One region of the Nocardioides sp. CCNWLW216 genome, then DNA from elsewhere that is predicted to be linked to it. Evidence: predicted binding sites of a transcription regulator. Region 1 holds the regulator's gene; each other region holds the start of a gene.
What was found. Region 1 encodes LexA, which represses DNA repair genes until DNA is damaged. Its sites were predicted from a motif close to TCGAACANNTGTTCGA; they were not measured.
Positions count from the first base shown of each region.

Region 2: the regulator LexA is predicted to act here: its motif matches at 3,061-3,076, upstream of V7S47_RS17375 (HNH endonuclease signature motif containing protein).
Region 3: the regulator LexA is predicted to act here: its motif matches at 3,027-3,042, upstream of V7S47_RS22410 (HNH endonuclease signature motif containing protein).
Region 4: the regulator LexA is predicted to act here: its motif matches at 2,820-2,835, upstream of V7S47_RS14195 (HNH endonuclease signature motif containing protein).

Region 1 covers NZ_JBBBBJ010000018.1:123-5,177, reverse strand. Annotated here, with positions in the region: gene V7S47_RS25210 (alkaline phosphatase family protein) at 1-162, opposite strand, end outside; gene V7S47_RS25205 (alkaline phosphatase D family protein) at 162-1,874, opposite strand; gene V7S47_RS25200 (MXAN_6640 family putative metalloprotease) at 1,951-3,534, opposite strand; gene lexA (transcriptional repressor LexA) at 3,594-4,310, opposite strand; gene V7S47_RS25190 (LysM peptidoglycan-binding domain-containing protein) at 4,587-4,934, shown strand.
Region 2 covers NZ_JBBBBJ010000007.1:243,070-248,124, reverse strand. Annotated here, with positions in the region: gene V7S47_RS17390 (DUF480 domain-containing protein) at 1-333, opposite strand, end outside; gene V7S47_RS17385 (enoyl-CoA hydratase-related protein) at 344-1,063, opposite strand; gene V7S47_RS17380 (right-handed parallel beta-helix repeat-containing protein) at 1,327-2,610, shown strand; gene V7S47_RS17375 (HNH endonuclease signature motif containing protein) at 3,090-4,343, shown strand; gene V7S47_RS17370 (NADPH:quinone reductase) at 4,404-5,055, opposite strand, start outside.
Region 3 covers NZ_JBBBBJ010000012.1:116,524-121,578, forward strand. Annotated here, with positions in the region: gene ccsB (c-type cytochrome biogenesis protein CcsB) at 1-54, shown strand, start outside; gene V7S47_RS22390 (AAA family ATPase) at 64-624, opposite strand; gene V7S47_RS22395 (hypothetical protein) at 636-863, opposite strand; gene V7S47_RS22400 (DUF4229 domain-containing protein) at 908-1,168, shown strand; gene V7S47_RS22405 (hypothetical protein) at 1,165-1,401, opposite strand; partial or broken gene V7S47_RS25715 (barstar family protein) at 1,458-1,862, opposite strand; gene V7S47_RS22410 (HNH endonuclease signature motif containing protein) at 1,763-3,013, opposite strand; gene V7S47_RS22415 (1,4-dihydroxy-2-naphthoate polyprenyltransferase) at 3,555-4,430, opposite strand; gene V7S47_RS22420 (MFS transporter) at 4,468-5,055, opposite strand, start outside.
Region 4 covers NZ_JBBBBJ010000005.1:320,551-325,605, forward strand. Annotated here, with positions in the region: gene V7S47_RS14170 (suppressor of fused domain protein) at 1-431, shown strand, start outside; gene V7S47_RS14175 (hypothetical protein) at 578-826, opposite strand; gene V7S47_RS14180 (hypothetical protein) at 929-1,258, opposite strand; gene V7S47_RS14185 (hypothetical protein) at 1,577-1,819, opposite strand; gene V7S47_RS14190 (hypothetical protein) at 2,206-2,568, shown strand; gene V7S47_RS14195 (HNH endonuclease signature motif containing protein) at 2,878-4,119, shown strand; gene V7S47_RS14200 (pyridoxamine 5'-phosphate oxidase family protein) at 4,220-4,732, shown strand; gene V7S47_RS14205 (MerR family transcriptional regulator) at 4,787-5,055, shown strand, end outside.

The DNA.
Region 1 (5,055 bases):
GGCCCGGCGACCGGTGCGCACCGCCGCCTCGGCGACCTCGGGCAGCCCCGCGACGGCGGAGAAGACCAGTCCGGCGCCACCCGCCTGCAGGAGGGTACGACGCCCCGTGCGGACCTCGGCCAGTCCGCGCTCGAAGGCACCCGGGGTGCCGTCCCGGCACATCAGCGACCCACCGGCCGGTCGACCGCCACGACCCGCCCGGTGCCGGCCCGGGTCTGGAAGGACCGGGCCCAGGTGACCGGCGTGCGGCGCGTGCTCCGGGAGCCGATGACGTACCAGTCCATCTGCGCCCGCTCCGGGGTCACGTCGAGGACGGAGAAGCCGTGGTCGTCGAAGTTGAGGTACTTCAGGTGCCGGTTGGCGGCCAGGATCGCCTGCTCGGCGGCCAGGTTGACCGGGCTGCGGCGCGGGGTGCCGAGCGCGTCCTTGAGATTGTTGGAGGTCACCGACGTGCAGACGAACTCGACGCCGGCCGACCCCGTGAGCGGGTACGTCGACGCGTCGTACGGCAGGTCGGCGGCCCAGGCGCCGTGGATGTCGCCGGTGATGAAGACGGTGTCGGTGACCTGGTGGTCGCGCAGGTGGCCGAAGATCTCGTTGCGGTCGGCGGTGTAGCCGTCCCACTGGTCGGTGTTGATGGTGACCCCGTCCTCGGGGAACAGGTCGAGGAAGGAGTTGAGCGGCGCGATCAGCTCGTCGGGGAGCCCGCCGAGGCCGAGCGGCGCGATCATCACGGGGTTGCCGACGATCTTCCACTGCGCCCGCTCGCGGCTCAGCGACGACTTCAGCCAGGCCAGCTGCCGGCCGCCCAGGATCGTGCGGTCGGGATCGCTGACGCCGGCGTCGACGGCCGGGGTCGAGACCTGCTCGCTGCGGTAGGTGCGCAGGTCGAGCATGCTCAGCTCGAGGAGCTGGCCGAAGCGCAGCCGGCGGAACAGCCGGTCGCCGTCGCCGAGCCGGGCGGTGCCGTCGAGGCGGACCGGCATCCACTCGTCGTACGCCCGGTGGGCCCGGGCGCGGCGCCGCCGGAAGTCGCCCTCGCCGTTCAGGCCCCCGCCGGGCGTGTGGTTCTCAGCACCGCCGCTCCACTGGTCGTTGGTGACCTCGTGGTCGTCCCAGGTGACGATCCACGGGTAGCGGGCGTGCAGGGCCTGGAGGTCCGGGTCGGTCTTGTACTGCGCGTGTCGTCGGCGGTAGTCGGCGAGGCTGACGACCTCCTTCGCGGGCACGTGCCGTCGTACGTCGGTGTCGTCGGCGCCGGCGCCGTACTGGCCGGGGGCGTACTCGTAGAAGTAGTCGCCCAGGTGCACGACCGCGTGCAGGTCGTCGCGGGCGGCGAGCCCGCGATAGGCCCCGAAGTAGCCGGCCTGCCAGTTGGCGCAGGACACGACCCCGAAGCGGACGTGGCCGGGCAGCGCGTCGTGGGCCGGGGCGGTGCGGAACCGGCCGAGACGGCTCCGGGCGCCGCGGTAGGTGAACCGGTAGTAGTACCAGCGGGCCGGCTCCAGCCCGGTGACGTCGACCTTGACCGTGTGGTCGCGGCTCGGACCGGTCGCGAACGCACCCCGTCGTACGACGCGCCGGAACCGGCGGTCGGTCGCCACCTCCCAGCCGACCCGGACCCGAGGGCCCCTGCCGGAGCCGGGCTGTGCGGCCGGGGTCGGCGTGACCCGGGTCCAGATCACCACCCGGTGCGGCAGCGGGTCACCGGAGGCGACGCCGTGCCGGAAGAAGCGGGCGCCGGGGCGCGCCGCCTCCGCGGTGGGCTCGCCGGCCACCAGCGAGGTCGCCGTGAGCGCGGTCCCCGCCGCGCCGGTGGCGAGCACGGTACGGCGGGGCAGCGGCAGGACGTGGTCAGGTCCGGAGGCGGTCACGGATCGTCCAACGACCCGTCAGCGTCCGCGTGACGCCCTGACCGCGGACGTCACGCGTTGTTCATCCGGCAGCCGCTCAGCGGGTGACGGCGCGCACCCGCACCCGCAGCCGCAGGCCGTCGTCGAGCGAACGGCCCTGGCAGGAGTAGACCGTGCCGCGGCCGCACGCGTAGCGGGTGCCGGCGTTGACGAGGGTGACGTCGACGTAGGCGATCCGGCCGTCGACGAAGGGGACGCTCAGGAGGCCGGCCCCGGAGGGCCGGAGGCGCACCAGGCGAGAGGAGATCTTGCCCGACTCCCGGCGCACCGTGACCACGGCGGCGGTCGGCCGGGTCCGGCGGGGGAGGTCGACCGCGATCCGCAGCCGGGTGCTCGCCCGGTTGGTCCGCTTGCCGGGCCGGTAGCGCACGGTGCCGCTGCTGAGGTGGTTCAGCTTCAGCGACGCGCGGCGGAGCTGGTTGCGGGCGACGCGCGCGGTGCCCTCGGGCCGGGTCACGGGGTAGCGGGCGCCCTCGCGGTAGCTGCGGGCCGGGTGCCGGTTGGCCGCCGAGAAGCGGGCGACCGTGGCCGTCATCGACCGACCACGCTCCTTCAGCACCGCTCGCACCGCCTGCAGCGAGTACGCCGGTCCGGCGGCCTTGGTCAGGATGTCCCGGACGATGGTCGGCATCCCGCCGCGCGAGCCCGGCTCCAGCTCGCTGAGGTAGCGGAAGAAGATCCAGCTGCCGTAGACGCGCAGGTCCTGGCCCTTGTCGATCGGGGTGCGCGGCTGCGACATCGGGCTGTTGCGGAGGTACTGGATGTTGTCGTTGACGGCGTCGTACACCTCGTCCTCGGCCCAGGTCGCCGTCGACTCGAGGAACCAGAGGTCGTCGGTGATGTCGTAGGCGAACTGGACGGCGTGGAAGTACTCGTGGGCCGTGGTGACCTGCAGGTTGTGGACCGGGGTGTTGGCCGGGAACTGCTTGCTGGCGAAGTCGTTGTCGAGCGAGCAGTAGGCCTGAGCGCTGCGCTGGGTGCTGGACGTCACGCCCTCGGGGACGCAGTAGCCGTAGAGGCCCTCGCGGCCGGTGTCGACGAGGTAGACGTCGAACTGGTTGGTCCCGCCACCGCGGGTCCGGTCGGAGACCGGCTTGCGGTAGCCGGCGGCGACGTAGGTGCCACTGACCTTCAGCAGCGTCGCGAAGACCCGGTCGACGTAGTCGGGCCGGCCGTTGGCGTCGGCGTCGGTCAGGTCCGGGGCGTCGGAGGTGGCGCGGGCCCAGTGCACGCAGAAGCCGCCCTGGCAGGCCTGGGTCGGGAGTGCGTTGGCGGCGTAGCCGAACCGGCCGCCGGCGTCGGTGTCCGGGGTGTCGGTCGGACGGGCCAGGATCCGATCGGCCTCCGCGCGGCGTGCGGCGGGGAGGGCCGAGCGTGTGCGGGCCAGCTCCAGCAGAGCCAGGCTCGCGTCCCGGCCGTCGACCTCACCGCTCACGATCTCGTCGGCCTGCTCGAGCACCTCGACGGCGCGGGCAGTGGCGTCGGCTGCCCCGGTCGGTTCGGTGATCGGCACGACGGCGGGGTCGTCAGCCGCGCGCGCAGCCCCGGGAGGGCTCAACAGGGCGGCGGCGACGGCGACGGCGCCGACGGTGGCGAGCAGCGAACGGTGACGAGCGCGCAACGAGATCTCCATCCAAGGGGAGGGCGGACGCGCCATCCTCGCACGCCCACCCACCCGGATCAGACTCGTCGCAGCACCGCCGTGACCTTGCCGAGGATCGTCGCGTGGGTGCCGTCGATCGGGTCGTAGGCCTCGTTGTGGGGCATCAGCCAGACCTGCCCGTCCTTGCGCTTGAAGGTCTTCACGGTGGCCTCGCCGTCGAGCAGGGCGGCGACGATGTCACCGTTCTCCGCGGTCTGCTCCTTGCGGATCACGACGTAGTCGCCGTCGCAGATGGCGGCGTCGACCATCGAGTCGCCGGCGACTTCCAGCAGGAAGAGCTCGCCCTCGCCGACCAGTTGGCGGGGGAGCGGGAACACCTCCTCGTAGCGCTCCTCGGCGAGGATCGGACCGCCGGCGGCGATCCGGCCGAGCAGGGGCACGTTGGCCGGGGTCGGGGCGGAGTCGCCGAGGCCGGTCTCGTCGTACGACGTCTCCTCGGCGCTGGAGAGCGTGCGGCGGGCGGCCATCACCTCGGGCAGGAAGACCTCCAGCGCCCGCGGTCGGTGCGGGTCACGCTTGAGGAAGCCCTTCTCCTCGAGGGACTTCAGCTGGTGAGCCACGCTCGAGGAGCTCGTGAGGCCGACGGCGTCGCCGATCTCGCGCATGCTCGGCGGGTAGCCGCGCTTCTCGATGCTGTCCTTGATGTGGGCGAGCACGCGCTGCTGACGCGGGGTCAGGCCCGTCGCGTCCGGCGGCCCGTCGGGCAGCTCGCTGACGTTCTTCTTGCTGGCCATGGTGACGCCTTTCGCCGGGATGCTCGTGGGCCACACCGTACCGATCCGACCGCCCCGCTTCAAACACGTGTTCGAACGGCGTGTCGGGCCGACCATGTTCGAACAAATGTTCGTCGAGCCCTTGATTTCGTTCGAACACCTGCTCTAGCCTCGTACACATGTTCGATCGAACGTCTGATCGACCAGCTGGCCCGCACCGGACTGTCGGTGGCCGCCGTTAGACATGCGGTTGTGGTCAGGCACCGAGGCTGACCGCCACTTCCCCAGGAGGTCCCAATGAGCACGATCCAGCTGAGCCCCGTCCGACTGAGCACCCTGTCGACGACCCGCGGGGAGCTCCGGCTCACCCGCCGCGGACGGCTCGTGGTGTTCCTGCTCGGCCTGGCGGTGGTGCTCGGGATCGGGCTGGTCCTGGCTGCTGGCTCGGTGGCCACGCCGGAGCCCGGCGCGGTCGAGTCGACGACCGTAGTCACGGTCGGCACGGGCGACACCCTCTGGGAGATCGCGGCCGACGCCTCCGAGGACGGTCAGGTCCGCTCGATGATCTCCCGCATCGAGCGTCTCAACGGTCTCGACTCCACGGTGCTCGTGGCCGGCCAGCAGCTCCGGGTCCCCACCGAGTAGCGCCACCACAGACTTCGTCAGCCGCCTCGACCCCGGCTGACGGGCCGGGGAAGACAGGGGCGGGGCCAGGTGGCCCCGCCCCTGCGGCGTTCCTGGTCTCGATACCCCCCGCGAGGAGGAG
Region 2 (5,055 bases), on a different contig from region 1:
GTTCGGGCCCCGCAGCAGCAACACGGTCAGCAGCGCCCGCTCGTCGTCGCCGAGGCCCAGCGCCTCGTCGACGATCTGGTGGTACTTCAGCGTCCGCCGACCGGTGTCGGACCAGACGATCCGCAACAGGCCGCGGTCCTTCAGCCGCCGGCCGACCTGCTCGACGGTGTGCTCGTCGTAGTCGACCACCGGCTCGCGGCTGCTGGTCTGGTTGCAGGCCGTGCGCAGCCCGCTGAGGGAGAGGGGGTACGACGCGGGCACGGTCCGCTGCTTCTCCAGCAGCGCACCCAGCACGCGCTGTTCCTCGGCGTCCAGGACGGGGAGGTCGCTCACGCGAGCAAGCCTAGTGACGTCCGTCGAGCCGTTTCATCAGGACCCGGTGGGCGTCGGTCTCCGCCCGTTCGGTCTCGGCCGCGGACAGGTCGGACCAGAGCATCTGCTTGCTCAGCGCGACCGCTGCCGGGTCCGCGTGTGCGGCGACGTCGCGGGCCAGGTCGAGCGCGGCGGGCAGCACCTCCTCGGCGGGCAGCGCCCTCGAGGCGATCCCGCGCGCAGCGGCCTCGGCCCCGGTGACAGTCCGGCCGGTGAGCAGCAGGTCGGCTGCCGCCGCGAGACCGACCGCCCGCCGCAGGGTCCAGTGGCTCTGCGCGTCGCCGACCACCCCGAACCGGACCTGCGGCACGGCCAGGCGCGCGTCCTGCGCGACCAGGCGTACGTCGGCCTGCAGGGCGAGGGTGAGTCCGATGCCGATCGCGTGCCCGTTGATCGCGGCCACCACGAGGGTGCTCAGCTCGAAGGCCGGCGGCCGGACCGGCGAGGCACTGAACCCGGGCCCCGGCGGCGCGAACGAGCCGGCCTCGGGCGCCAGGTCCGCGCCCGCGCAGAACGCCCGGCCGGCCCCGGTCAGCACCACGACCCGCACGTCGGCGTCGGCCTCGCAGGCGCGATAGGCCTCGCCGAGGTCCCGTCCGGTCGCCGCCGTGAACACGTTGAGCCGGTCCGCGTCGTCGAGCGTCACCAGGCCGACCCCGTCGGCCACCTCGAGGGTCACTCCGGTCGGCATGGCCGGACGCTATCGGGTGCTCCGACCGACGGCATCCCGACTAGACCGGGGTCTTGCGCAGCGCCCAGGAATCTCCTCGCGGAGGTGCAGGTTCGCCAGGCCCGGCCGCGGCGCGACGCCGGGGCCTCCACGAGACCGGATCAGGAAAACATCGGCAGGAAAAGTGACTTCTCCAGCAGAACCCGCATTCCGGCCCCGACGAGGGGCACCGGCGCGAGAAGGTGTCGCCTCAACTCCCCCCGACCGAGGCCGATCTGATCGACGTGTCCCCCCGCCACAGCCTCGTCGCCGCCCTCCTCCTGACGGCCGCGACGCTCCTGCCTGCCTCCACTGCCTCTGCCGCCCACGCGGCGACCGTCGACGACCTCGGTCGGAAGGCGGCCGGGCGCACGTTCTACGTCGACCCCCTCCTCGGCTCGGACCGGGCCAGTGGCCGGGGACCCCTCGCCGCGTGGCGCTCCCTGACCAAGGTCAGCGCCGGTGGCCTCCGCCCCGGGGACACGGTCCTGCTCCGCGCCGGTCGCCGGCACCGCGGCGGTCTCGACCTGCGCGTCGACGGCACCCGATCCCGGCCGGTGACGGTCGGCCGCTACGGACGTGGGGCCCGCCCCGTCGTCGCCCAGGGCGGCTGCGTGACGCTCCGCGGCGACTGGACCCGGGTGGTCGGCCTCGCCGCCGTCCGCTGCGGACGGGCCGGATTCACCGTCGAGGGCGCGCACGTCCTCCTCCGCGACGTCTTCGCCACCGACAACGTGGCCGGGATCTGGATCCGCGAGGGCGCGTCGTACGCCACGGTGAGCGACAGCGTGCTGCGCGACAACGACCGGATGGCCGGCGGGACACCCGGACCCGACGACGACTACGGCGCCTTCGGGGTCGAGGTGAACGGCGACCACGCCCGGGTCACCCGCAACATCATCAGCGGCAACCGGGCCCGCTCGGCCGACTACGGCGAGGACGGGTCTGCGGTCGAGGTCTACCAGGCCGTCGGCACGACGATCGACCACAACCGGTCGATCGACAACCTGGCCTTCACCGAGCTCGGCGGCAAGCGCACCCGCGGCACCCGGGTCGCCTACAACAGCGTCCGGAGCTCGCTGCGCGCCGGCAGCTTCCTGATGACCCGCGGCCCCGGGCAGACCTGGGGACCGGTCGTCGGCACGGTCGCCGAACACAACACCGTCCGGCTGACGGGGGCGAAGTCCTTCGGTTTCGGCTGCTACGGCGGCTGCACGCCCAAGATCCTCACCCTGCGGCGCAACGTCATCGTGGCCGGCTGGTCCGCCGGCTGGGCCGACGGTACCTTCGCCTCCGCTCAGAACATCTACGGCGGCGAGATCTGGTTCGACCTCGCCCGCACCGACAGCACCGCCTCGCCCCGCTTCGTGGACGCCGCCCGCGGCGACCTCCGCCTCGCCCCCGGCTCCCCCGCCCTCGACCGCGTCGCCTCCGCTGCCTGGGGCACCGACGTCAACGGACGCTCCCTCCCCCGCGACGGCGACGGCGACGGCATCGCCCGGGTCGACCTGGGCGCCTACGAACGCTGACCCACACCGCCGGTGGTCGAGCAGCAAGGCCGCTCTAGCGGTCGAGCGCCCGTCGAGACCCCCGCAGCCAACCCACTCCCCTTGTACGAGTCGGTCGCCCCACCGGTGGTCGAGCAGTGAAGGACGAAGTCCTGAACGCCCGTCGAGACCCCCGCAACCAACAAGCAACCTCTCGGCAGGCCGGCCCCGCCGCCGGTCGCTGTCGCCGGTGGTCGAGCAGTGAAGGACGAAGTCCTGAACGCCCGTCGAGACCCCCGCAGCCCTGCCACTGACCTCGTTCGAGCCAGCCTCTGCCGCGGCGTCTGCGCCTGGCACCAGGCCGGTTCAAAGACATTTACTGAAAGAAGGGGGCTCACCGTCCGCGGTGATCAAGGGCCATCACGAGCCTGCTTCTAGCTTTCGGTTCCTTCGGGTCGACCGTTCGAACAAGGCTGTGAACAACCCTCGCATTCGATCACCTGTTCGAGTAGAATGAGGGCATGGCTCGGGACCTCGACGACTGCGACACCGCACCCACGGTGCTCGCCTTCGTCCGCGCCCGACGCACCAGCCAACTCCAGGCCGAGGCCGACCAGCTCGCCGCCGCCGTCACCTGGGCCGGCATGCACTCCACCGACTCCCTGACCGACGCTGCCGCCGTCTGGGTGCCGGGTTGTGAGGACGAGATGGCCATCGCCGGCCCCGGCGCACCCCTCATCGCGGAGTTCAGTGTGCTGGAGTTCTCCGCCGCGCTGGGCCTGTCGTCGGACTCGGGTCGGATCTACCTCGGCCACGCCGTCGAGCTCGCCCACCGCCTCCCCAGGGTCTACGAACGCGTCCAGTCCCTCGACCTGCCGGTGTGGAAGGCCCGCCGCATCGCGGCGGAGACCATCGACCTCCCCGAAGACGGCGCCGAGTTCGTCGACCTTCACGTCGCCGCGACCGCGCACAAGATCTCCATCGCCCAACTCGACCGCACCATCGAAGAAGCCCGCACCCGCTTCGACCCCGACACCGCCGCCCAGCGGGCACGTGACGCGGCCGAGATGCGGCACTTCGACATCGACACCCAGCAGGTCTCCTACGACGGCCACGTCGAAGTCCGCGGAACCCTCGACCTCGTCGACGCACTCGACCTCGAGGACGCGGTCGCCCGCGGCGCGACCCACCTCGGCACCATCGCCAACGACCTCCCCCTCGACGTACGCCGCTCCATCGCCGTCGGTGACCTCGCCCGCCGCCAGCTCACCCTCGACCTCAACGCCGACCCCGACCCCGACCGCAAACGCCCCCGCCAGGTCGTCGTGCACGTCCACCTCGCCGACGCCGCCATCGCCCGCGTCGAGAACACCCGGTCGATGATCTCCGTCGAGCAGGTCAAGAGCTGGTGTCAGGACGGAGACAGTCAGGTCGTCATCAAGCCCGTCATCGACCTGGCCGGTCACGTCCACGTGGACGCCTACGAAGTCCCGGACAGGTTGAAGGAACGCCAGGCCCTGCTCCAGCACTCCTGCGTCTTCCCCTGGTGCCGCCGCAGGGCCAGGTCCTGCGACCACGACCACAGCGACCCCGCCGCCCACGGCGGGGCCACGTGCGACTGCAACATCGCCCCCCTCTGTCGGCGACATCACCGCGCGAAGACCCACACGCGGTGGCGTTACGACAAGGTCGATGACACGACGTTCATCTGGCGCAGCCCCAACGGACTGACCTTCGTTCGCGACCACACCGGCACCACCACCCCGCAGCCCTGACGGCCACAGCCCGAAGGGCTACGGGCACGCCCTCACGACAGCGCGGGCGGACGCGACTCGTCACTCCTCGCTGACGTCGACCAGCACCTTGCCCACCGCGCCCTGCTCGACGGCGTCGTGCGCGTCGGCCAGGTCCTCCAGCGGGAAGTGGTGCAGCGGGACCCCGGCGTCGTCGCCGACCCGGAGGGCGCCGTTCGAGACGGCGGCGTTGACGTCCAGGGTCGCCGCCTCCAGGAGGTCGGCGCCGAGGGTGTAGAGCAGCAGCCCCTGGAGGCGCAGGTTCTTGGCGAAGGTGCCGCGCACGGGGACCGTGGCCTCGGCCCCGCCGTTGTCGGCGTAGTAGGCGATCGTGCCGCGGTTGCGGAGCACCTCGACGTCGAGGGTGAGGTTCTGGGCGAGGGCGACCTCGACGACCAGGTCGACGCCTTCGGGGCAGAGCGTGCGGATCGCATCGACGGGATCGCCGACGCGGTAGTTCACGCTCTGGTGGGCGCCCGCGGCTACCGCGAGGGCGGCCTTCTCGTCGCTGCTGATCGTCGTCAGCACCGTCGCGCCGGCCCAGCGGGCGAGCTGGATCGCGGCGTTGCCGACCGCGCCCGCGCCGCCGGCCACCAGCACGGTCATGCCCGACATGGCGCCGGGCGAGAGTCGAGTGACGTCCTCGCCGGCGGTCAGCGCGCGGTGAGCGGTGACGGCCGGGACGCCGAGCGAG
Region 3 (5,055 bases), on a different contig from region 1:
TTCAGCTTCATCGGCGTCAACTTCTTCATCTCCAGCATCCACTCCTACGCCTAGGTCACCCGGCTAGGTCTCGGCCAGGCTCTCCAGGAGGGCGCGGTACGTCGCGTCCGGGTCGCCCTCGGGACTGGTGACCACCACCGCGTCCGGGCGCTCGGCGACGAGCCGGACCAGCCGTGCGTGGTAGTCCAGCAGCACCTGGTCCCCGCCCTGCACGGCCACGATCTCGCGGACCCGGTCGTGCCACGGGTCGGGTGCCTCGTCGCCGACGCCGCGCCGGTGGAACCGGGAGACGGCCGCGGCCGGGGTGTCGAGCAGGACCCGTTCGACGTACGCCGCGCCGGCGCGGGTCGCGGCCGCCTCGAACCGCTGCAGCTCGGACGGGCGGACGAGCATCTGGGGGAGCACGACGTCGCGGCCCTCGCGCAGGTGCGTCTCGATCATCGCGAGCGCGAGCGGCCGGATCACGGCACCGGCGATGGCGAAGTCGTCGCGCCAACCCCCGATCAGCGTGCGCAGGACGTCGATGTCGCAGCACAGGACGCCGGGGTGCTCGTCGGCGTACCGGCGCGCGATCATGGACTTGCCGATCCCCGGCGGTCCGTTGAGGTGGATCAGGCGGCTCATGCGTCCGCGGCTCAGGCGGAGTCGGGATCCTCGGGGTCCTCGGGGAGTCGACGCTTGCGGTCGAGGTCGCGCAGGAAGTCCTCGTCGTCGTCGGGAGCGACGATGCGGGGCTGGGGGCGAGGACCGGGGCGCTTCGTGCCGCCCGGGGTCGGCGGCAGGATGCCGCGGCGCTGGATGACGCGGACGACGAGGTACGTCGCCAGCGCGAAGAGCGCAACCACGAACAGGAACTTCAGCACACCTCCAATGTAGGCCCCGACTGGTGACGATCTACCCTGGAGGGGTGAAGGAGTTCTGGGTCTACACCGGTCTGCGCCTCGCGCTGTTCGTCGCGTCGCTCGCGGTGGTGTTCTCCGCCTGGCTCCTGATCGCCGGCGAGGCCAACATCCTGGTGTGCGTCGTGATCGCGTTCGTGGTCAGCGGCATCGGCTCGTACTTCCTCCTCGAACGTCAGCGCCTCGCCCTCGCCCAGCACGTCGAGGCCCGGGCCACCCGCGCCACCGCGCGGTTCGAGGAGATGAAGACGAAGGAGGACGTCGACTAGCTCGACGTCCCGGCCGCCCGCCGTCGCCCCTCAGAGCCCACGCGCGGCGTTCCACGTCGGCACCGAGCCACCCACCAGCTCCAGCCGCGGATCGCCGGACTGTGGCCAGCGCGATCAAGCGGATCGCCCACGAGCATCGCGGTGTGCGCAGTCTCGGCCAGGACGTCGAGCAGCGACTGCGCGGTGGGCCGATCGACCTCGACGAACTGGTCGAAGCCGACGAGCGCCAGCACCAGTCCGTTGCTCCTGTCGGCCAGCCGTACTGCCCGTGGGCGACCTCGTCCAGGCAGTCGTTGAGCGCGTCGAGGTTGTGCCCGTAGGAGGGCGGGAAACCGAACGTCTCCGCCGGAGTGCTGTGCATCTCGGACTCCGATCCCCGCCGCGCAGCCGCGAGGGTGACGCAGTGGTACCCCTCGTCGCTCAGCCACCGCACGGTCTCGTCCAGGACCGACGTCTGCCAGAACAAGGTCACGAAGCAGTCCTGCACGAGACGGAGGTCGAGCGCGTCCGCCGGGAGAGTGCCCGGCTCCCAGGAAGCCAGCGCGGCAGCGCAGCTGCCTCCGGGCGCGCCCGTAGCCCTGAGCGGGCGGGCCGTCAGGACTGCGGGGTGGTGCCGGTGTAGTCGCGGACGAAGGTCAGTCCGTTGGGGCTGCGCCAGATGAAGGTGGTGTCGTCGATCTTGTCGTAGCGCCATCTGGTGTGGGTCTTGGTGCGGTGATGTCGCCGGCAGAGTGGGGCGATGTTGCAGTCGCACGTGGCGCCGCCGTGGGCGGCGGGGTCGCTGTGGTCGTGGTCGCACGACCGGGCTCTGCGGCGGCACCACGGGAACACGCAGGAGTGCTGCAGGAGGGCCTGGCGTTCTTTGAGCCTGTCGGGGACTTCGTAAGCGTCGACGTGGACGTGGTCGGCCAGGTCGATCACGGGCTTGATGACGACCTGGCTGTCGCCGTCCTGACACCAGGACCGCACCTGCTCGACCGAGATCATCGACCGGGTGTTCTCGACGCGGGCGATCGCGGCGTCGGCGAGGTGCACGTGCACGACGACCTGGCGGGGGCGTTTGCGGTCGGGGTCGGGTTCGGCGTTGAGGTCGAGGGTGAGCTGGCGTCGGGCGAGGTCACCGACCGCGATCGAGCGCCGTACATCGAGGGAGAGCCCGTCGGCGATCGTGGCGAGGTGGGTAGCGCCGCGGGCGACGGCGTCTTCGAGGTCGAGTGCGTCGACGAGGTCGAGGGTGCCGCGGACTTCGACGTGGCCGTCGTAGGAGACCTGCTGGGTGTCGAGGTCGAAGTGCCGCATCTCGGCCGCGTCACGCACGCGCTGGGCCGCGGTGTCGGGGTCGAAGCGGGTGCGGGCTTCTTCGATGGTGCGGTCGAGCTGGGCGATCGAGATCTTGTGCGCGACGCGGTGGACGTGAAGGTCGACGAACTCCGCACCGTCCTCAGGCAGGTCGATGGTCTCCGCCGCGATGCGTCGGGCCTTCCAGACCGGGAGGTCAAGGGACTGGACGCGCTCGTAGACCCTGGGCAGGCGGTGGGCGAGCTCGACGGCGTGTCCGAGGTAGATCCGCCCGGAGTCCGATGACAGGCCCAGTGCGGCGGAGAACTCCAGCACACTGAACTCGGCGATGAGGGGTGCGCCGGGGCCGGCGATGGCCATCTCGTCCTCGCAGCCGGGGATCCACACCGCGGCGGCATCGTGCAGGGAGTCGGTGGAGTGCATGCCGGCCCAGGTGACGGCGGCGGCGAGCTGGTTCGCGGCCGCGCGCAGCTCGTCTCGTCGCTCGAAGCGCACGTACGACAGCACCGCCGAGGCGGTGTCGCAGTCGTCGAGGTCCCGAACCATGGCCTCATTCTAGTCGAACAGGTGATCGAATGCGAGGTTGTTCACAGCCTTGTTCGAACGGTCGACCCGAAGAGTCCGAAAGCTAGAAGCAGGCTCGTGATGGCCCTTGATCACCGCGGACGGTGAGCCCCCTTGTCTCTGTAAAAAGTCTTTGAACCGACCTGGTGTACCGAGCAGACGCCGCGGCAGGGACCGGCCTACCGCGAGGTCGCTTGTTGGTTGCGGGGGTCTCGACGGGCGCTCAGGACTTCGTCCTTCACTGCTCGACCACCGGAGGCAGGGACCGGCGGCGGGGGCTGGCCTACTGAGAGGTTGCTTGTTGGTTGCGGGGGTCTCGACGGGCGTTCAGGACTTCGTCCTTCACGGGAGAGACCACCGGAGGCAGGGACCGGCGGCGGGGCCGGCCTACCGAGAGGTTGCTTGTTGGTTGCGGGGGTCTCGACGGGCGCTCAGGACTTCGTCCTTCACTGCTCGACCACCGGCGACAGCGACCGGCGGCAGGGCTTACCTACCGGAGGTCGCCTGCTGGCGGCGGGAGTGGTCAGGCGCAGGTGATGAGGGCGGCGGTGGTGAGGGCGGCCCAGGCGAGCTCGGCGGTGCCGGTGGACTGCAGGACGGGGATGAGGTCGGGGCCGGTGGCGTCGCCGAGGACCAGGCGGAGGCCGGGGGCGGCGAGCACGAGGAAGAGGAGGCCGACCAGGACGCACCAGGACGTCGTGGCGGCGAGCGCGACGACGGCGAGGGCGGCGACCAGCACGAGGGCGGCGTACAGGAGGCGGGTGGCGCGGTCGCCGAGGACGACGGCGAGGGTGCGCTTGCCGGCGATCGTGTCGGTGGGGATGTCGCGCAGGTTGTTGACGACCAGGATCGCGCAGGCGAGCGCGCCGATGCCGACGGCGGCGTACAGGGCGGCGAGCTCCCAGGTCTCGGTCTGGACGTACGTCGTGCCGATGACGGCGACCAGCCCGAAGAAGACGAAGACCATCACCTCGCCGAGGCCGAGGTAGCCGTAGGGCTTCGAGCCGCCGGTGTAGTACCAGGCGGCGAGCACCGAGACGGCGCCGACGGCGAGCAGCCACCACGCGGTGGAGGCGGCCAGGACCAGGCCGGCGACGCCGGCGACGCCGAAGGCCAGGAAGGCGGCCCGCTTCACCGCCGACGGGGAGGCCGCGCCGGACCCGACGAGGCGCATCGGGCCGACCCGGTCGTCGTCGGTGCCGCGGATGCCGTCGGAGTAGTCGTTGGCGTAGTTGACGCCGACCTGGAGGGCCAGGCTCACCACCAGGGCGAGCAGCGCCTTCCAGAGCACCAGCCCGTCGACGTACGACGCGACGCCGGTGCCGGCCAGCACCGGCGAGACCGCGGCCGGGAGCGTGCGGGGCCGGGCACCGGCCAGCCAGTCACCAGGAGTCGCCACGAGGGGTGATTGTGGCAGTCGGCCCGGGGTGGTCGGGTCAGAGGGGCCGGGCCACGGCCCCGGGGACGTCGCCGCCGGGCTCGCCGGGCTGGGTGGCCGAGGGCGGCCCGAGGGGCGGGGGCTCCTCCTCAGCGCTCGCCTCCGAGGCCGAGGCCTCGGCCAGGACGTCGGCCGGGACGTGCTGTTCCAGGAAGCGCCGGGCCATGGCCGTCGCGGGGTGCAGACCGGCCGCGGCGACGGTGATGAGGCCGGCGATGACCAGCCAGCCGGTCGCCCCCCAGTTCATCGCGAGGAACGTGTAGACCGCCGGAGCCCAGACCCGGCCGAGGGTGCTGCTCAGCTCGGCGCTGCCCTGGTACTCACCGCGGCGGCGGGGGTCCATCAGCTCGGCCTCGAAGGTCCAGCTGGCCGCCGAGAGGAACAGCTCGGCGCCGGTGAGCGTGACGTGGCCCAGGAAGAACAGGGCGATGGTGAGCCAGCCGACGCTCTGGTGGGTCGAGAGGGTGATGACGCAGGAGACGACGAAGAAGACCGTCGAGACCCGGATGGCGCGCAGAGCCGTCGTACGGTCCCGGACGCCGCGGGCGGCGGCCAGGGGCAGGAAGATGCACATCACGGTGTTGGT
Region 4 (5,055 bases), on a different contig from region 1:
AGTCGTACGGCGGGGAGTTCAGCGGCTGGGGCTACGAGATGACCATGAAGGTCGCGGGCACGGACCCCGACGACTGCCGGTGGGCCGTCGACTCCCTCAGCAGGCTGGGCCGCTACACCTACACGTCGAAGCGCTGGTTCGAGCCCGACCAGTTCATCAGCGGCCGGGGCGAGCCGCTCCGGGTCGGCAGCGAGACCCTGCTCACCAGCTACCTGATCGTCCCGGACACCGAGGTGCCGGGCATCGACACCGTCCACGGGCGCGTCGACTTCCTCCAGCTCGTCGGCATCACCCAGGCCGAGCTCGACTGGGTCGCCGGTGAGTCACCTGACGGTGCTGTCGAGCGGGTGCGGGATCTGGTGGGTCGGATGCGCGACGGTGGGGATGGGCTGCTCGTGACTGATCTGGCTCGGAGGCATAGCTACGTGTGACGGGGGCCTTCGAAGAGGGGCAACCGTCGGAGGCGGGAGTTCGATGCCAGGGCCTGTCGCCGTTGACAGCGCGTGCCCGAAGCGCGCTCTCATGGCAATGGGCGGTCGATTGCACGCCTGGTATCCGCCGCGGCCTGTACCGAGCATCATCGTGAAGCGGCGCGCTCAGTTCCGATCAGGACTTCGTCAAAGTCGGAGAGTCTCGTCTCGAGCCTAAACCGGTCCACGAGGTAGTCGAAGAACGGTTGCTCAACGGCCCATAGCGCCTCGGGAACACAGCCAAGATGCTTGGCCACGACCTCGTCTTCGAGGCCGACAAGTTCCCATCGAGCAGCCATTGCCTGGTGGCGGAATCCCTCGAGCACCCACTGACACGGCTCAACTGGGTTGCTCATGAGGTCGAAGGTACGCGCGAGGGCACGACGCGTCGCCCGGATCTGCCACCCTGAGTGCGCGGTCGTGCCGGTGAGCGGTAGCGCATTCACTCTCAGCCAATGTCACCAAGTGACGGCATCCGGCGGCACGGTGCCGTCTCGGAGCAGGGCGACGAGTTCCGCGAACACCTCGTCCAGTTGCACCGACGAGTTGAGGTCGTAGTGCTTGGAGACCCCCCGGACGTCAGCTTTCCGCCCGGCGTCCAGTTCAATCTCCCCTGTCTCCCAAGCGGCGACACTTGCGAGCCAGTCAGCGCTCTCGAATTCTGTTGTGGAGATCGCTTTGCCGTAGTTCGGCGAGATCGGGTTCACGCGGACCTCCACCGACATCGCAGTCCACTCGTGCTGGTGAGAGCGGATGCAGGGCTCGAAGTCAGTCAGGGCGAAGGCCACGTCGGCAGAGTTTCATGACGCGACCGCTCACGACGCCGAGTGCGCGGTCGTACCGAGAAGCGGTCGCTCGGTTCAGGCCGAGAACCTGAACGCGGCGTGGGGATTCGACCCAGGCACCGACCTCCCGGTCGGCCCATGCATGGTCCTCGGGTGCGGCCGCCTTGCTGGCCACCCAGCCACTCGGGCTCGAAGTCGTACCCGCCATCGACCGTGACGGGCGTTCTCTGAGGGGGTTGCACGCCGGCATGCTCTCAGCCCCGAGGACACACGCGCATGCTCATGCCGCCAAGCGCGCGGTCCTGGCGAGATCGGGACGTACTAGTCGCCCGGAGTTAGACGCTTCAGCGCATCCGCGACCAAGGTGTCGTACTGCCGGCTAAAGGGCTCGGGGAGCTGGCTCTCCAGCGAGCCCAGCAATCTTGCCAATGCCAGTTCTTCAGCGGGGTGCTGCGGGTTCACGTTGTCCTGGTCGTCGTCTGCCCATCGGCACAGGAGCTCGAAGAGCACGAGCGCCGCGTCAGCTTCGAGGATGATCGTCACATTGCGCTCGCCGTCGCTCACCCGGCCGATTCTGCCGCCCGACAGTCGGATATGCCGCCGAGTTCGCAGTCCTGCCGATGAGCGCTCGCCCGACTGATCCCACCGACCACGCTGAGGAGCTTCGGACTGCGGGCTGCCATGCCGCGGGGGGAACGCGGTCCCGCCGAGTTGAAGACATTGATCGGTGGCATAGAACCGATGCGCGTGGGGGCGCGTCGTACGGAGGTGGCGAATCATCGACTGTGCAACCTCTTGGTCTCGGCAGCGGCGGTCCCGGCGCTGTTCGGCGCCGCAGGGTGCTCTGGTGACGAAGTGAAGCCGTCGACCGAACCTGCGAAGCCAACGACGCAACCGTCACCTCACCTGCCCGGCAATCAGTCGCTCCCGCCGCCGGGTGGTTCGACCCCTTGTCCTTCTCTTTGACGTTGCGGTCGTCGACCGTGCAGCAGGGGAGAACCTTGCGAGGTCGCGTCGCCGTTGAGAACAACTCGACGAAGGTGGTCGTGGACCCGGACTGTGTCATCGCGGAAGGGCGGTATGCCCTGGTGCCCGTCGACGGACCGGAAACCGCCGACCTGTGGTTCAGGCCCATGACTGCCTGTGGCGGGCCGCACCGCATGCCACCCGCATACCGCGACGAATACAGCGGTCCCGAGTTCGTCGCTCGTACCATCTACGGCGCCCCGTTACCCCCTGGCGATTACCTCGCAGTGCTCGACATCAAGGGACTTTCGCAACGTCTGGAACACCCGGTAACCGTCACCCCTTGAAAGGTCCACACACGCCGCGATCCGCGGGCCCAACCTCTGCGTCGTGCCCCGCCTGTAGGCGCCTTCACCAACCTGCCCTTTCATGCCGTTGCCAGTGGTCAGAGGTCGACGGCCCGTAGCCGCAACTGGCCTCCGAACCCATCAGAGCAACGTCCAGCAGTCAGCACGAGTCGACACATGTCCGGGTTCGGGATCTGTTCAGCTCTGGACCTGCGCAACTAAATAGAACATGACGACTCGGACCCTTGATTTAGAACATAGGTTCGACCATACTGGTGTGGTCATCTCGTGGAGCTCTCGGAGGCTCGCATGGACCACCCCCACCCGATCAGGGTCGCTGTCCGCGAGATCGACCATGCGCTGAAGACCGTCGCTGACGTGAACCCGTCGTTCATGACCACGCCCGACAAGGCCGCTGCGTTGCGCGAGCTCGCGGTGTTGGAGGCGCGGGTGGGTGAGCTGCGGCTGCGGGTCGCGGCGGACGCCTGCGACGTGGCCGAGGAGCACGGGGCACGCGACGTCGGGGCCTGGACCGCGCACGCCGTACGACGCCGGCGGGCGGACTGTGCGCGCGAGCTACGGCTCGCACTGGCGCTGGCCGACCGGCCGGTGCTCGCGGCCGCGGTGCGTGAGGGGGCGGTGAACCTCGACCAGGCCCACGTGATCGCCGACGCCCTCGCCGCGCTGCCGGGTGACGTCGACGCTGAGGTGGTCGACCGGGCCGAGGTCGCGCTGGTGGGCTACGCCGCGGACTTCGACCCCACCGAGCTGCACCGCCTCGGTCGCCGCATCCTGGACGTGGTCGCGCCCGAGGTCGCCGAAGCCGTCGAGGCGCGGCACCTGGCCGACCTCGAAGCCTCCGCCCGGCAGCGGATGCGCCTCGGGCTCCGGGCCTGCGGGGACGGGACGACGCGCATCAGTGCGCTGATCCCCGACGCGTCCGCGGCCCGACTCGCGACCTACCTGCACGCGTTCACCAACCCACGCCGCGACACCGACGACGAGACGCCGGTCGAGCGGGCGCCGTCCGGGCGCCAGGCCGCTGCCGCGTTCTGCCAGCTCCTCGAAGCCGTCGACCCCGGGCGACTCCCCCTGCACGGCGGCGACACGACCACGCTGGTCGTCACGATGACCCTCGACTCGCTCCGCTCGGAGATCGGGACCGCGACGCTGGGCAACCCCGGGCCGGGTGACTCACATGATCGGATCACCGCCGGTGAGGCCCGCCGGTTGGCGTGCACCGCGAACCTCGTCCCCGCCGTCCTCGGCGGGAAGTCCGAGGTCCTCGACCTGGGCCGTTCCCAGCGGCTTTACACCCGGCCTCAACGCCGGGCGATGGGGCTGCGCGATCGTGAGTGCCGGGCCGAGGGGTGCCACATCCCGGCGCCGTGGTGCGAGGCGCACCACCTGCGACCTTGGTCGCGGGGTGGGCGGACCGATCTCGACGACGGCGTACTGCTCTGCAGCCGACATCACCACCACATCCATGACCCCGCCTACGGCGTGGAACACCTCCCCGAAGGCCAGTTCCGCTTCCACCGGGAAACCTAGGGATACCGAGCCACCGGGCTCGACTACTGACGCGTCGTGATGATCCGCATCCGCACGTTGCCGACCGATGAGTCCGGACGCCCGACCCGGTCGGAGTCCCATGATCACCGGACACCTCGACCCCCGCTTGGGCCGGGCCGACGCGACCGCACCCGCCTGGACCGACGTCGGGCGGCAGCTGGCCGAGGCCGAGCTCTACTGGTTGACGACCGTCCGTGCCGACGGCCGCCCGCACGTCACGCCGCTGGTCGGGGTCTGGCACGACGACGCCTTCGCGTTCTGCACCGGGGTGGGCGAGCAGAAGCAGGTCAACCTCGCGGGATCGCCGTACGTCGCCGTCACGACCGGGACGCCGACCTGGACCGCCGGCACCGACCTGGTCGTCGAGGGCCGGGCCGACCGCGTCGTCGGCCGGGGCTCCCTCGAGCCGGTGGCGGCCGCCTGGCGGGACAAGTACGACGGGGACTGGCCGTGGCGCGCCACCGAGCACGGCTTCGACGACGGTGACGGCTCCACCCCGTGGGTGTACGTCGTCCGCCCGGACAAGGTCATCGCCTTCGGCAAGGACCCGCACAGCCAGACGACGTACCGGCCCGGAGCTGCCGAGCGCTAGGATCAGAGCCTGACACTGACGTCAGAGGCAAGCGCTGAGAGAGGAAGTCACCCGATGCGGATCGGAGAGCTCGCCGACCGGAGCGGAGCCAGCGTGCGCTCGCTGCGCTACTACGAGGAGCAGGGGCTGCTGGCGAGCGAGCGCAGCGCCAGCGGTCAGCGGCACTACGCCGAGTCCGCCGTCGAGCGGGTGCTCTTCCTGCGCCGCCTGTACGCCGCCGGGCTGACCAGCAGCACCATCGCCCAGCTGCTGCCGTGCGCCTACGCGCCGAGCACCACCACCTCCGACCACGCGTTCGAGGTGATGGTCGAGGAGCGCGCCAA